DNA from 4 places in the Sporolactobacillus sp. KGMB 08714 genome. Region 4 is predicted to be linked to each of the others. Evidence: riboswitches for the same ligand, from Rfam matches in the RefSeq annotation. Region 4 holds a riboswitch; each other region holds the start of a gene.
The links. Region 4 has a riboswitch for S-adenosylmethionine ahead of Q6A92_RS17745 (methionine ABC transporter ATP-binding protein). Riboswitches for the same ligand answer to the same signal wherever they lie in the genome.

Region 1 (3,209 bases), on a different contig from region 4:
TGGGACCGATCACTATTCTGGTAAACAGCGCGGGTATTTCGACAATGGACTATGCCGTTGATATCAAAGAAGAAGATTGGGACCGAGTGATGGCTGTCAATGCCAAGGGAACTTATCTTGTTTCGCAGGCAGTTGCCCATCAAATGATTGACGGTAAAATTGAAGGCAGGATCATTAACATTGCGTCGCAGGCGGGGAAAAATGGATACCGCTGTATGGGCAATTATTGTTCTTCAAAACACGCCGTTCTTGGATTTACTAAGGTCATGGCGATAGAATTGGCCGCCAAACGCATTCTGGTTAATGCGATCTGTCCCGGCATCGTTGAAACGGGCATGAAGCACCGCGAACGCATCGACGGAGCAAAATTGAGGAAAATGACACCGGAACAAATTTATGAGGAGGACTGTTCACAAGTACCGCTCGGCCGGACGGCTAACCCATCCGATGTCGCCAATGTCGCACTTTTTTTGGCCAGTCCGTTGTCTTCCTACATGACGGGCCAGGCGATCAATGTAACGGGAGGAATGACGATGAATTAATTAACTGGCCGCCGTTCTTTGATTGCGTGTTCTTAACATTTTGCACAGTAAAGGAGTTCCTTGTTTATGTCTTTTCACTTGGTTTCCAGGATTGCACCGCAACAATATATATCGGAAAAGGGTGCATACGATTATCTGGCGGGAATTCTTAAGAAACTTTCTGTCAGGCGTGTTCTTTTTCTGCACGGTATAAAATCACTACATAAAGCCGCTCCCTATCTTCCCGATCTGGCCCAGGCCGGGATTGAAACTTTTGGCATGAGCTTTGGGGGCGAATGTTCTCCGCAAGAAATCGACAGGGTGATTCAGGCCATAAAAACCCACGATGCTGATCTGATCATCGGGCTGGGCGGGGGAAAGGTTATGGATACGGCAAAAGCCTCGGCGTATAAAGCAGGCAGGCTTCCGCTCGTTCTGATGCCGACCATGGCAAGTAACTGTGCGGCGTGGTCCGCACTTAGTGTGTTTTATAAAGATAACGGCGAATCGATCGGATTTCAGACTTTTCCCAATCAGTCGGCCCTTGTTCTTGTAGAGCCCCGAGTGATTCTCGATTCTCCGATTGAGTATTTTATTGCCGGCATCGCCGATACGCTGGCTAAGTGGTATGAGTCGAACGGTTTATTGGCAAAGGTTGATCAGAATCATCTTGCTATTCTGTATGCTCGTGAATCTGCTAAACTATGCCACGATATACCGCTCGAATATGCCGTTCAGGCCGTAGATGACATGAGGCAGGGAATTTTATCCAATGCCTGGAATACCGTGATGGAAACGAATATCATGGCCAGCGGTCTGGTCGGCGGTTTTGCAGACCAATATGGAAGTGCTACAGCGGCGCATTCTGTACATGATGCACTGACTTTTTTCCCTGAGACAAAGCCTATCCTGCATGGCGTCAAAGTCGCATACGGCATCATGGTTCAGCTGGCCCTTGAGGGAAAATGGGATGAAATTCGGCGCCTTCAGCCATTTTATCAAAAATTGAATCTGCCGATGAATCTGACCGATCTGCATCTTGGCACACGCCCTGAAAGCGACATTCGCCAGCTCGCTGCACGGGCAGTGAGCCCGGACAAAACGATCCATTTATTGCCGTATGAAGTGACTGCGGAGTCCGTCTTTTCTGCGATCAATCAGCTGGAAACGTTATCCGCACACAGGAAAGAGGGCAAAGCATAAGGGTTTCGTTAAAAAATTCACAGTAAATGCCGAAAACGAAATGAATGATTTCTTATCCAGAGTGGCGGAGGGACTGGCCCTGTGAAGCCCGACAACCAGCAAGTTTACTGTATGGTGTCAATTCCATGAACACGTAATGTGTCCAAAAGATAAGAAGAAGCAGGACAAGTCTTCTTTATCTTTAGACTTGTCCTTTTTATATCATTTCATGATGTCAGAAAGGCATAAAATGCCCTGCTCCGCAGCCATGAGAAGAAGGGGATGAATACAATGTCGGAAATAATACGTACGGAGAATATGGCCAAAGTCTTTACGGACGGTAAAAAGGCACACACGGTATTAAGAGATGTCAATCTCTCGATAGAAAAAGGAGATATTTTTGGAATCATCGGGTACAGCGGGGCCGGGAAATCAACTCTTGTCAGGTGTTTCAATGGTATCGAAAAACCGACAAGGGGAAATGTATTTTTTGAGGACAGAAGCATCGTTGGGTTAAAAGCGAGTGAACTAAGAACGATTAGAAGAAAAATCGGCATGATCTTTCAGCAGTTCAATCTGATGCCGTCAAGAACTGTTTTCGATAATATAGCCCTCCCTTTGAAACACAGCGGCCTGACAAAGAAAGAGACGAGTAAGAGAATTAAAGAATTGCTGCAGCTTGTCTCATTGCCGGATAAAGAGGATTCCTATCCGGCTCAGCTGTCCGGCGGCCAAAAGCAGCGCGTCGCGATCGCCCGAGCGCTGGTTAATCAACCTAAAGTCCTTCTGTGCGACGAAGCAACCAGTGCATTAGATCCGAAAACAACAAAATCAATCCTTTATTTATTGAAGAAATTAAATGAAGAACTGGGATTGACTATCGTTGTCATTACTCATGAAATGTCGGTGGTTAGAGAAATATGCCATAAGGTCGCCGTTCTTGATAAGGGAAAGATATTGGAAGAAGGAGATGTATACACTGTCTTTTCGAACCCGCAGGAAAAGCTGACTCAGTCGTTTATTGAGACGACCTCGACTCTGGGAAACGTGAAGGAGTTAATTAAAGCGAATTCCCCCGTTGTAAAATTGCAGCCGGGACAGTTGCTGCTTAAAATCAGTTATTCTGCAGACAGTGTTTCTGAACCCTTAATTTCATATATTTCAAGGCAGTATAACGTTGATGCGGATATTATTGCCGGAGATGTCCAGATCCTGAGCGATCATCCATTGGGAGGATTGATCATCATCTTAAGCGGTCAAAAAACGGATATCGATCATGCTACTCACTATCTGGAGAAAAAGCATGTAGCGATTGAGGTGCTTAATCATGGATAAAATCGTGCAATTTCTATTGCCTAATGTATCTCAGGTGCTTGATGAATTTTATCTCTCGATCGTGCAAACGCTGCAGATGATTCTCCTATCGGGAGGAATATCCTTTGTGCTCAGTCTGTTCATAGGTATTGTTCTCGTATCCACAAAAAAAGACGGAATTTTGGAGAATAC
Region 2 (3,209 bases), on a different contig from region 4:
CGTGTAAAGGCGAATCCCGCCAGTTTTTCGCCGAAATATTCCACCATGTCGTTCCGTTCGAATTCTCCGTGGACAAGCACATCGACGCCGATGTTTTCCTGAATTTTAATCCATTTGCCTGTTTCGTCTTTGATAAATTGATTGTACTGTTCTTCCGACCACTCGCCCTTGCGCAGATTGCGCCGTGCCTGTCGGACCTCCGGGGTCTGAGGGAAGCTTCCGATCGTCGTTGTCGGAAGGATCGGAAGTTGAAAAGCGTCTTTCTGAATCTGCCGGCGCAGCCTGAACGATCCCGGGCGCGACGGCAATTCGGATCCGAGATGCCGCAGTTCTCTCTGTACATTCTTGTTGTTGCGGTGATCGGACTGCTGCAGCGCCTGCAGGTCGTCCCGGCTTTTCCTGATGTCTGCTTCGATTGCCGCTTTTCCCGAATTCAGTCCTTTGACAAGTGTGACCGTTTCCGTCAGTTTTTCATCGGCGAACGAAAGCGCATTTTTTAATAGCGGATCGAGCGATGCTTCATTCCTGACGGTCACAGGAACATGCAGCAGGCTGGATGACGGTGAGACAAACAGTTTATCTTTTCCGCCGACGTAACCGAGCAGCTTGGAAAGAAGGTCGAACGTCGCGGCCAGATCGGTTTTCCAGACGTTGCGTCCGTCAATCACGCCGGCCGCGAGTACTTTGTCTTTCGGAAATCCGGCAGTCTGAAGCAGGCTGAGGTTCGCCTCTCTGCCGTCAACAAAATCGAGGCCGATGCCGTCGACCGGCAGTTTGATGATTTCTTCGTAGCCGTCGATGGCTTCAAAATAAGTCTGAAGGAGCAGCTTTAATCCGCGGACACCGTTTCTGATCGAGCGATACGTTTCCCGGAATACTTCCAGATCTTCCTGAGACAGCGTTCCGACTAATACCGGTTCATCGATCTGCACCCATTCGGCTCCGGCATCTTTCAGTTCATTAAATACCCGGACGTACAGCGGGATCAGTGATTCAAGAAGCGGCCTGAAATGATCGCGATCATAACCCTTGGACAGCCGGAGCAGAGTGACCGGACCGACAATCACCGGCTTAGCGATAATATCGAGCTCGTTTTTTGCTTCGTTGAACAGAGTAAGCAGGCGGTTTTCGGTGATGAAAGGCCGTGTTTTATTGCTGATTTCAGGGACAATATAGTGATAATTGGTATTGAACCATTTTGTCATTTCCGAAGCTTCTGCTTCTTTGTCTCCGCGGGCAATAGAAAAATAGGTTTCGAGCGGAATCTTTTTATCTCCCTTGTTGAAGCGATCGGGAATCAGGCCGAATAATACGGCCGTATCAAGCACGTGATCGTAAAGGCTGAAATCACCGACCGGTATCAGATCTACACCCAGGTCCTTTTGCTTTTTCAGATAACTCAGGCGAAGCTTTTTAACCGTCGCAAGAAAGACGTCTTTTGAAATTTTGCCGGCCCAGAATTGCTCCAGGGCCTTTTTCCATTCCCGTTTTTCACCGATTCTCGGATAGCCAAGATTGGAACTCAGCACTTCTGCCATACTCTCATCCTCCCGTTTCCTTTCTTTGAAAGAAGCCTTATCTATGAGCGGGAAATAAAAAAGCGGAAAAATTAAAGACCTCTCCAGCTTTGGCAGAGAGGCCTGAATGATCATCCGCACCCTCTTATTTCTCAAAACCCCGCTGATCGAAGTTTTGCTGGAATTGGCACCTTTTTCAAATTCACTGAAAGGTTGCCGGGCTTCACTGGGCCAGTCCCTCCGCCACTCTCAATAAGAGTCTTTCATAATGAAGTTTAAAGAAATTTTAGCACGAAACATTTCCCGCGTCAATTGAAAATGCAAACGGCCGATACGGTTTGATATCGGCAGATGGATCTCCAGAGTAAATTTCTTCGGCCGTTTTAAAGAAAACTTGTTCGAAAAGAAAGCATGCACCCTTACATTTGTTTGAAAATCCGTTAAAAGTCACCAGGTTCCGTTATAACCGGTTTTGTTATAATGTAGATAAATCCATCGTGAGGCCTATTCTGAATGGATCAGCGTGCCGATCATGGACTAAAGAGCGAACGGAAGCGGGGGAGACCGGGTGTTTTTTAAAAAAGGTGAGGAAGCGGTTGATGACTGGCTGGAGAGGGCAAAGTCCGTGAAAGTCTCTGTCACGGTCAAAGACGGCAAGGTGCTTGAAAAACTGAGAATGCTTGATCTGACAAATGAAGATTTGCAGCTGCTGAAGCTCTTGCGGCCTTTTGTGCAGAAAGAGATCAATGTCATCGCAAAAGATTTCTACGGCAGTGTCTATGAAATCGAGCCGCTGAAACAAATGATCGACCAGCACAGCACCGTTGAAAAGCTGAGCCGGACGCTGGCGGCACATGTTATGGAACTCTTTTCAGGAATCATTGATGAATCCTTTCTTGAAAGGCGGCTCAGGGTCGGAAAAATACATTATACGATTGCTCTGAGTCCGTCTTACTACATGGGAGCTTTTCAAAATCTGCAGAGCAGCCTGTGCCGGATCGTTTTCCGAACGGTCGGCGATATTTCTGCTGTCGAGCGAATGGTCCGGGCGATTGATAAGATCATCAGCTTTGAGCAGCAGATTGTTCTTGAAGCTTACGATCTGGAATACTCACAGAACCTGAAGAGGGAATATGAAGTAGGCCGGGAAGATCTCCGATCGGCCATAGCGCACGTCAGCGACAGTCTGACGGCTCTGACGGATCAGACCGGGGAGACGGTCAGCGCTTTGTCCGGACATTTTCAACTCGTCAGGGAGTCTTCGGCCGAAAGCAGCCGGGAGACACAGACTGCCAAAACACAGGCTTCCGCGGGACAGGCCCAGCTGGAACGGCTTTTTTCTCAGGTTACGGCGGCCAATCACTCCATTAAAGAAATGGGCAGGATGGTCGGAAAACTGGAAGAATCGTCACAGGCCATCGGCCGCGTGACCGTTCTCGTTAAAGAAATTTCGGAGCAGACGAACATACTGGCTCTGAATTCGGCAATCGAGGCGGCCAGGGCGGGAGAGTACGGCAAGGGATTTGCCGTCGTCTCACAGGAGATAAAAAGACTGGCTGAAGAAACCAATCATGCCATGGTGCAGATTTCCGATCTTATAGGCAAGTCTGTAAACGTCACGTCCCGCGTTGTCGGTTCTCTGAACGCAACGACGGGAATCATAGAAAAAGGAATGGAAGAATCGAAGCAGAC
Region 3 (3,209 bases), on a different contig from region 4:
GATCCGTATTCTCCGAGCGCGCGCGAAAAAGCAAGGGCAAAACCGGAAAACGCGGCCGAACGAATGTGGGGAAAAACTACATGAAGTAAAGTCTGCCAGCGACTGGCCCCCAGAGTCGCAGAAGCTTCTTCGTCCGCTTTATCTAAATTTTGAAGCACGGGTTCGACAATCCGGACAACAAACGGCATGCCGATTAAAATCAGGGCAACGATAATTCCGAGCGGTGTATAAGAAACTTTAAACGGAAGCAGTCTGCCGATCCAGCCGTTCGTTGAATAAAGCGTGGCAAGCGTAATGCCGGCTACCGATGTCGGCAGGGCGAAAGGCAGATCGAGAAGACCGTCGATCAGTTTCCTTCCCGGGAAAGAATAACGAACCAGAACCCAGGCAGTCGGAACGCCGAGCACCAGATTAATGAAGGCGGCGATCAATGACGTTGTAAAACTGAGCTCAAAGGAGGCGACGACGACAGGCTGCCTGATTTCATTCAAAAAACCGTTCCACCCTAATTGCGATGTGTAAATAAAAATCATCGACAGGGGGATCAGAACCAGCATGGAGAGATAGGCTAAGGAAAGCCCCATCGACAGGCCGAAACCCGGAATAATCTGCCTTCTGTTTGATTTTGTTTTTGTACGCAAACGAATCATGGGCATGGCTTCTTCATCCTTCGTTGAATTTCAAATATGTTTAGCTTTTTCCGCTGTAGATCTGATCAAAGATGCCTCCGTCATCAAAAAACTTCTTTTGCGCCTTTTTCCATCCCCCGAATAGCGGATCGTCGATTTTCACAAGCGGAATGTTCGGATAAAGCTTTCGATAGTCGGCCAGTACGCTCTGATTGCGCGGACGGTAATAATTTTTGGCAATAACCTCCTGTGCCGGTTTTGTATAGAGATATTTTAAATAGGCCGTTGCAGCCGCTGTCGTTCCGTTTTTCTGGGCATTTTTATCGACAACGGAAACGGTCGGTTCGGTCAGAATGCTGACGGAAGGATAGACAATCTGGTACTTATCTTTTCCGCCGGGTTCATTAAGGCTCAGCAGAGCTTCATTTTCCCAGGCAATGAGCACATCGCCGACACCGCGCGTCGTAAATGTCGTCGTTGCGCCGCGTGCACCGGAATCAAGTACTTTGACATTGCTGAAAATGGATTTTAGAAATTGTTTATCCTTTGTCTGATCGCCGTTGTATTTTTTGTCGGCGTAGGCCCAGGCCGCCAGAAAGTTCCATCGCGCGCCGCCTGACGTTTTCGGATTAGGCGTGATGATGCCGATGCCTTTCTTTGTGAGGTCGTTCCAGTCTGTGATATGCTTTGGATTGCCTTTGCGCACAAGAAAAACAATGGTTGAAGTATAAGGCGCCGAATGGTCCGGAAGCCTGCTTTGCCAATTGGGCGAGATTTTATTTGTTGCCGCGGCAATGGAGTTGACATCGCCGGACAATGCCAAAGTCACGACATCGGCGTTCAGTCCGTCAATAACGGCTCTGGCCTGGGCGCCGGATCCGCCGTGGGACTGCTGGATGGTTACGGTCTGGCCGGTTTTCTTTTTCCAGTAGGAAGAAAATAGCTGATTGTACTGTTTATATAATTCTCGTGTCGGATCGTAAGACACATTCAGCAATTTAATGTTCTTTTTGGAAGATGATGACGACGTTGCGGAAGCGGAGGCGGAACCGCATGCCGATAAAACGAGCGATACTGCAATGAAAAGTGTGATCAGATGCCCCCTGTGTTTTCTAAGCCCCATGATGCCGACACTCCTTTTATTCTTATATGAAAACTTGGTTATCTGGCCGAAAAAACGAATCATTTACACCTGTGCAGCAGGAGAAAAGCAAATTCAATTTGAAGAACGGCTTTAGGTAAAGCTTTGAACCGATTACTGTATCCTGAATTTTCCGAATCGATGGCGGGATATCCATTTAACCTGGCTGTCAACCAGCCCCGCAGTGCTGTAAGGACGCCGCTGTTCGTCCTGACTGACAGAGATCCATCCTGTCCGAAAATTTATCACCTCCCCGGCTGAACAACGATGTCAGAGCTCTTTTTTCGATGGCTGCGAGTAAAAATGGATGAAGGTTTTCCTCTAAAAAGGCCATGTAAAAGCCGCTTGCCTATTCCGGAAAAATCGACTGAAGATAAAAAACTTTTGCAACAAATTGTCCTTATCTTCCAGATATCTGACGGAATGGCACCGTGCATTTTCATGCTGGTTGCCGGGCTTCGGCGGGCCGTCTCTCCGCTGCTTTTAATAAGATTATTCAGTTAATAATGGGTACATTGTAGCGCCGGTGAAAAAAGGAGTCAAAAAAGAAATTCGACATTTTTCGCATAACGAAACAGCGCCGATCATATCGGACTCCGGCCGTTGAACGGCTCTGACCGTGCAGCATCGGTACGACGGACGGCTTTTCCGGGAGGGATAAGACTTTCCGGAGGTAAAAGAAAAGGACTCTGTCAAATCCGAATTTATTGTCGATTTATGTCGATTAATCTTTACTGACCGTGCTAAAGTTCCGCCGACCGATCAGTCATTCGGAAAAATCCCCCGCTGTCAATATAAATAAAGTGTCGATTTGAATCGGCGAAAAAGTAGAGGAGAATTCCGCGGAAAATGCCAAAGAGAGGTTGCGATCCGGCCTTGCGGGTGTCGCTAAACAGCCGCCGCTTACTATCTTCTAATTCGTATCCCCGCGACGTATCCAATCGCCCGTCCGGTATGATATAAATCACGGCGATCCGGAGAACCGGGGGAGTGCGGAGTTCGAGTCCGGGGGTCGTCAGCCGAATCGGAGCGCCGCGCGAGCCAGGGATTATTCGCTGAATTCGATTGTCTGCCGTTCAGATCGGGGGAGCTGGCGGATGAATCGGAGTGCCGCGGGAGCCAGGGATTGTTCGCTGAATTCGATTGTCTGCCGTTCAAATCGGAGGAGCTGGCGGATGAATCGGGAGCGCCGCGGGAGCCCGGGGGTTATCAGCCGGATGGCGTATGTGCCGTTCAAGTCCGGAGGCCTGTCGGCGAGATACGGCCGCATCCGAGTAAACGACGAAACTGCTTCCGCTGCATGTCATTTTTGACAAAAATGTCTTCACGAATGAATATCCCGTGAACCGGGACGGAGAGGTACTGCACCCCGGTCCTGTTTTGAAAAAATCCGGGACCTCCTCCGGCAATGGCCAATGCTCCTCCGGTCCGACGCCGTC
Region 4 (3,209 bases):
TCCCGCTGCTCTTCCCGCAGGCGGCCATCACAAAAACAACAGCTAAAATCAGTGATACGACAAGTATTTTCCTCTTCATAGTCAATCCCCCCGTTAAGTTATGCTGATCGGATCGGAACCCGTCTCAGTCTGTCTATCTATTATCTTTTATCCACGTGGCGTACGATAATATCGCCGATAATCTGGACAATAAAAACAATGACCAGAACAAATATTGTTGCAACAAAAGTCACATCATTATTGTTTGCTTCAAATCCGTCATTATAAGCCATTGTGCCGAGCCCGCCGGCTCCGACAACTCCGGCTATTGCCGTATTGCCGACCAGAGCGATCAGCGTGACCGTCATGCCCGAAATAATCGACGGCATCGACTCGGGAAGCAGGACTTTCCAAATAATTTGCATCCTGCTCGCTCCCATGGATTGCGATGCTTCGATCACTCCCTTGTCCACTTCACGCAGACCAATTTCAACGAGCCGGGCGAAAAACGGAGACGCTCCGATGATAATGGACGGCAGTGCGGCGGAAGAACCGATCATCGTGCCGATAATCAGGACGGTGAGCGGGATAAGCAGAATGATCAGAATGATAAACGGAATGGCACGAAAGATATTGACAAAGGATGACGTGATCCGATAGACGATCGCATTTTCGTACAGGCCCCCCTTTGCAGTTAAAAAGAGGACAAGTCCCAGAATAACCCCGAAAATAAAGGTAAAGACTCCCGAAACGAGCGTCATATAGACCGTCTGACCCGTCGCCGTCAACATCCCCATCCAGTCGACATTTGGAAAAAGCTGACTCATGACGGCAGCACCTCAACATTCACGTGTTCAGATCTGATTTGTTCAATAGCGGCCTGAACGGAATCCCGGCGGCCGTTAATCAGGAGAATCAATGCCCCGTAAAAACCTTTTTGTGAGGGTGCCAGTTCACTGACAATCGTCGTCACACGAAGCGCCTCATCATGAAACAGCCTGTCCACGACGGACTGCTGATCGGTTTTCCCGTCAAAAAGAAGCTGCACGATTTTGCCGTCGGGATTGGCCGCCTGGAATTTTTCGATCCGGATCCGCTCTCGTAAAGGAGCTTCCACTTGTCCGACAAACTCCTTCGTGATCGCTTGCTGCGGGTTCAGAAAGACGTCCTTAACAGCTCCCTCTTCCACAATGCTCCCTTTGTTCAGAACGGCCACACGATTGCAGATTTTGTTGATTACGTGCATCTCATGAGTGATGACGACAATGGTGATACCGAGCGAACGGTTGATATCCGACAGAAGCTGCAAAATCGAATCGGTCGTTTTAGGATCGAGGGCGGAAGTCGCTTCATCACAAAGCAATACCGCCGGATTATTGGCAAGTGCACGCGCGATACCGACGCGCTGTTTCTGACCGCCGCTGAGCTGGGAAGGATAGGAAGACGCTCTTCCCTCCAGGCCGACAAGCCGGATCAGTTCATCGACGCGCTTCTCACGCTTTTCTTTGGACAGCCCGGACAGTTCGAGCGGAAATGCGATATTTTCAGCAACTGTCCTCGACCAGAGCAGATTAAAATGCTGAAAAATCATCCCGATTTGTTTTCTCCTCCGATTAAGTTCTTTCTCGGACAAGTCGGACAACACTTGCCCGTCTACTTCAACACGCCCTTCCGTCGGCTTCTCCAGTAAGTTAATCAGCCGAATCAACGTACTCTTGCCCGCGCCGCTGTAACCGATCACTCCGAAAATTTCCCCTTGTTTGACTTCAAGGTTTAAATCGGTTAAAGCCTTCACCGGGCCGGCACTTGTTTGATAGATCTTCTTTACATGTGTTAATCGAATCAAGCATTTTGCCCCGCTTTCAAAAGCCCTCTAACCCATTTTCAAAGAATTAAAGTCAGATGTATTTAATGGGTTATAAAAACGACAAATTCTACTTTCTTTCAGGACAGCCTTTAACAGCATCAGAATTTTTCTAATGCTTGCAACCCTCCCCCCTTACGTTTCCGAAAAATAAAAAAAACCCTCAAGAGAAGGGTTTGGCTGAAGACCCCTCTCATCTTTCAGAAAAACAATCTTTCTGCAGGAATTAGCACCTTCCAAGACTTGCCGAAACGTCAAATCTGGGGGTTGCCGGGCGTCATCGGGCCTGTCCCTCCGCCACTCTGGATAAGAGTTTGTTTCTTATTCATTTGTCGTGTTAATAATTTACCACTTGATCATAGATGTGTCAACCTGTCGAAAAATGTTTGAAATTTTAAACTATATATTTACACCTGTACAGCAATTTTCCTTCATTCATTGCCGCTGTGAAACTTTATAAATTAACGCGGGATCCTCCGGCGTTTGAAAAATCTGAGAACAGGAAATGCCGCTTTTCAAAATAAAAAAACTCGTGAATACGCTCAGCACGTCGCCGGCCATCCAGCAGCCGCAGCGAAATGAAAACCGTTCACGGGTTATCGGTCCCTGATTATTGGCCGGTCTTTGCTCTGAGGATCACTTCATTTATAAGATCCGGCCGGCACCCTTGATCGTCCTATAAACAAGGCGATCGGTCCTGTGGTCCGTCCGCATTTTCCGATCGCCCGTCGCAAACGATATAAAATTGTTTTTCTGTTCCGGCAGCCGTTTTCTGCCGCAGGTACGGCTCCTTCAATCGAACTTTCATTAAATCCGTCCCGGGGGAAATAAGTCCGGAATCCTTCCTAATCCAATGGCAGGAAATCGCCGGAAAGTTTGAGATTAATAACATTCGGGCGCGGAATCTGTCTATATTCCAGTTCACCCCGGGAAACAACAGCCGGCTCTTTTGTCAGGAGCCGGCCAGTGCTATAATTTTAATTCTCCGAGCCTGAGCAGTTCGACAACCGCCTGGGACCGTCCTTTCACACCCAATTTCTGCATCGTGTTTGAGATATGATTGCGGACGGTTTTTTCACTGATAAAGAGTTCTTTGGCAATGTCCCGGGTTGTTTTATCCTGAACAAGCAATTCAAAGACTTCTCTTTCCCTCTTCGTCAGCAACGGCTTTGGACGATGGTATTCTTCCTTCAACAATTCCCCCTCCTTGCTCAGCAGTAGAGCGGGCGGGGAAGGCTTTTAGTCCCTACATTTTATGAAAACGGCAAATGATTCGTGAGCGGGATTTTCAGAAAGAGCCGATATAAAATCCTGTCCGAATAAGTGCCATTACTGATTATTGTCGCTTCCGAAGAAGTCCCGGAAA

Region 1: linked by a shared signal. The riboswitch ahead of Q6A92_RS15745 (methionine ABC transporter ATP-binding protein) and the one ahead of Q6A92_RS17745 (methionine ABC transporter ATP-binding protein) in region 4 are both predicted to bind S-adenosylmethionine.
Region 2: linked by a shared signal. The riboswitch ahead of metE (5-methyltetrahydropteroyltriglutamate--homocysteine S-methyltransferase) and the one ahead of Q6A92_RS17745 (methionine ABC transporter ATP-binding protein) in region 4 are both predicted to bind S-adenosylmethionine.
Region 3: linked by a shared signal. The riboswitch ahead of Q6A92_RS11720 (sulfate ABC transporter substrate-binding protein) and the one ahead of Q6A92_RS17745 (methionine ABC transporter ATP-binding protein) in region 4 are both predicted to bind S-adenosylmethionine.

Annotation. Positions count from the first base shown of each region.
Region 1 is NZ_JAUUBW010000040.1:3,236-6,444, forward strand. Features, by position in the region: gene Q6A92_RS15735 (SDR family NAD(P)-dependent oxidoreductase) at 1-542, shown strand, start outside; gene Q6A92_RS15740 (iron-containing alcohol dehydrogenase family protein) at 609-1,724, shown strand; SAM riboswitch class I at 1,774-1,880, shown strand; gene Q6A92_RS15745 (methionine ABC transporter ATP-binding protein) at 1,995-3,038, shown strand; gene Q6A92_RS15750 (methionine ABC transporter permease) at 3,031-3,209, shown strand, end outside.
Region 2 is NZ_JAUUBW010000067.1:123,941-127,149, reverse strand. Features, by position in the region: gene metE (5-methyltetrahydropteroyltriglutamate--homocysteine S-methyltransferase) at 1-1,538, opposite strand, end outside; SAM riboswitch class I at 1,660-1,776, opposite strand; gene Q6A92_RS18690 (globin-coupled sensor protein) at 2,086-3,209, shown strand, end outside.
Region 3 is NZ_JAUUBW010000023.1:199,282-202,490, forward strand. Features, by position in the region: gene cysT (sulfate ABC transporter permease subunit CysT) at 1-650, opposite strand, end outside; gene Q6A92_RS11720 (sulfate ABC transporter substrate-binding protein) at 691-1,752, opposite strand; SAM riboswitch class I at 2,168-2,263, opposite strand.
Region 4 is NZ_JAUUBW010000056.1:79,166-82,374, forward strand. Features, by position in the region: gene Q6A92_RS17735 (MetQ/NlpA family ABC transporter substrate-binding protein) at 1-79, opposite strand, end outside; gene Q6A92_RS17740 (methionine ABC transporter permease) at 141-806, opposite strand; gene Q6A92_RS17745 (methionine ABC transporter ATP-binding protein) at 803-1,825, opposite strand; SAM riboswitch class I at 2,034-2,156, opposite strand; gene Q6A92_RS17750 (helix-turn-helix domain-containing protein) at 2,813-3,037, opposite strand; gene sdhB (succinate dehydrogenase iron-sulfur subunit) at 3,173-3,209, opposite strand, start outside.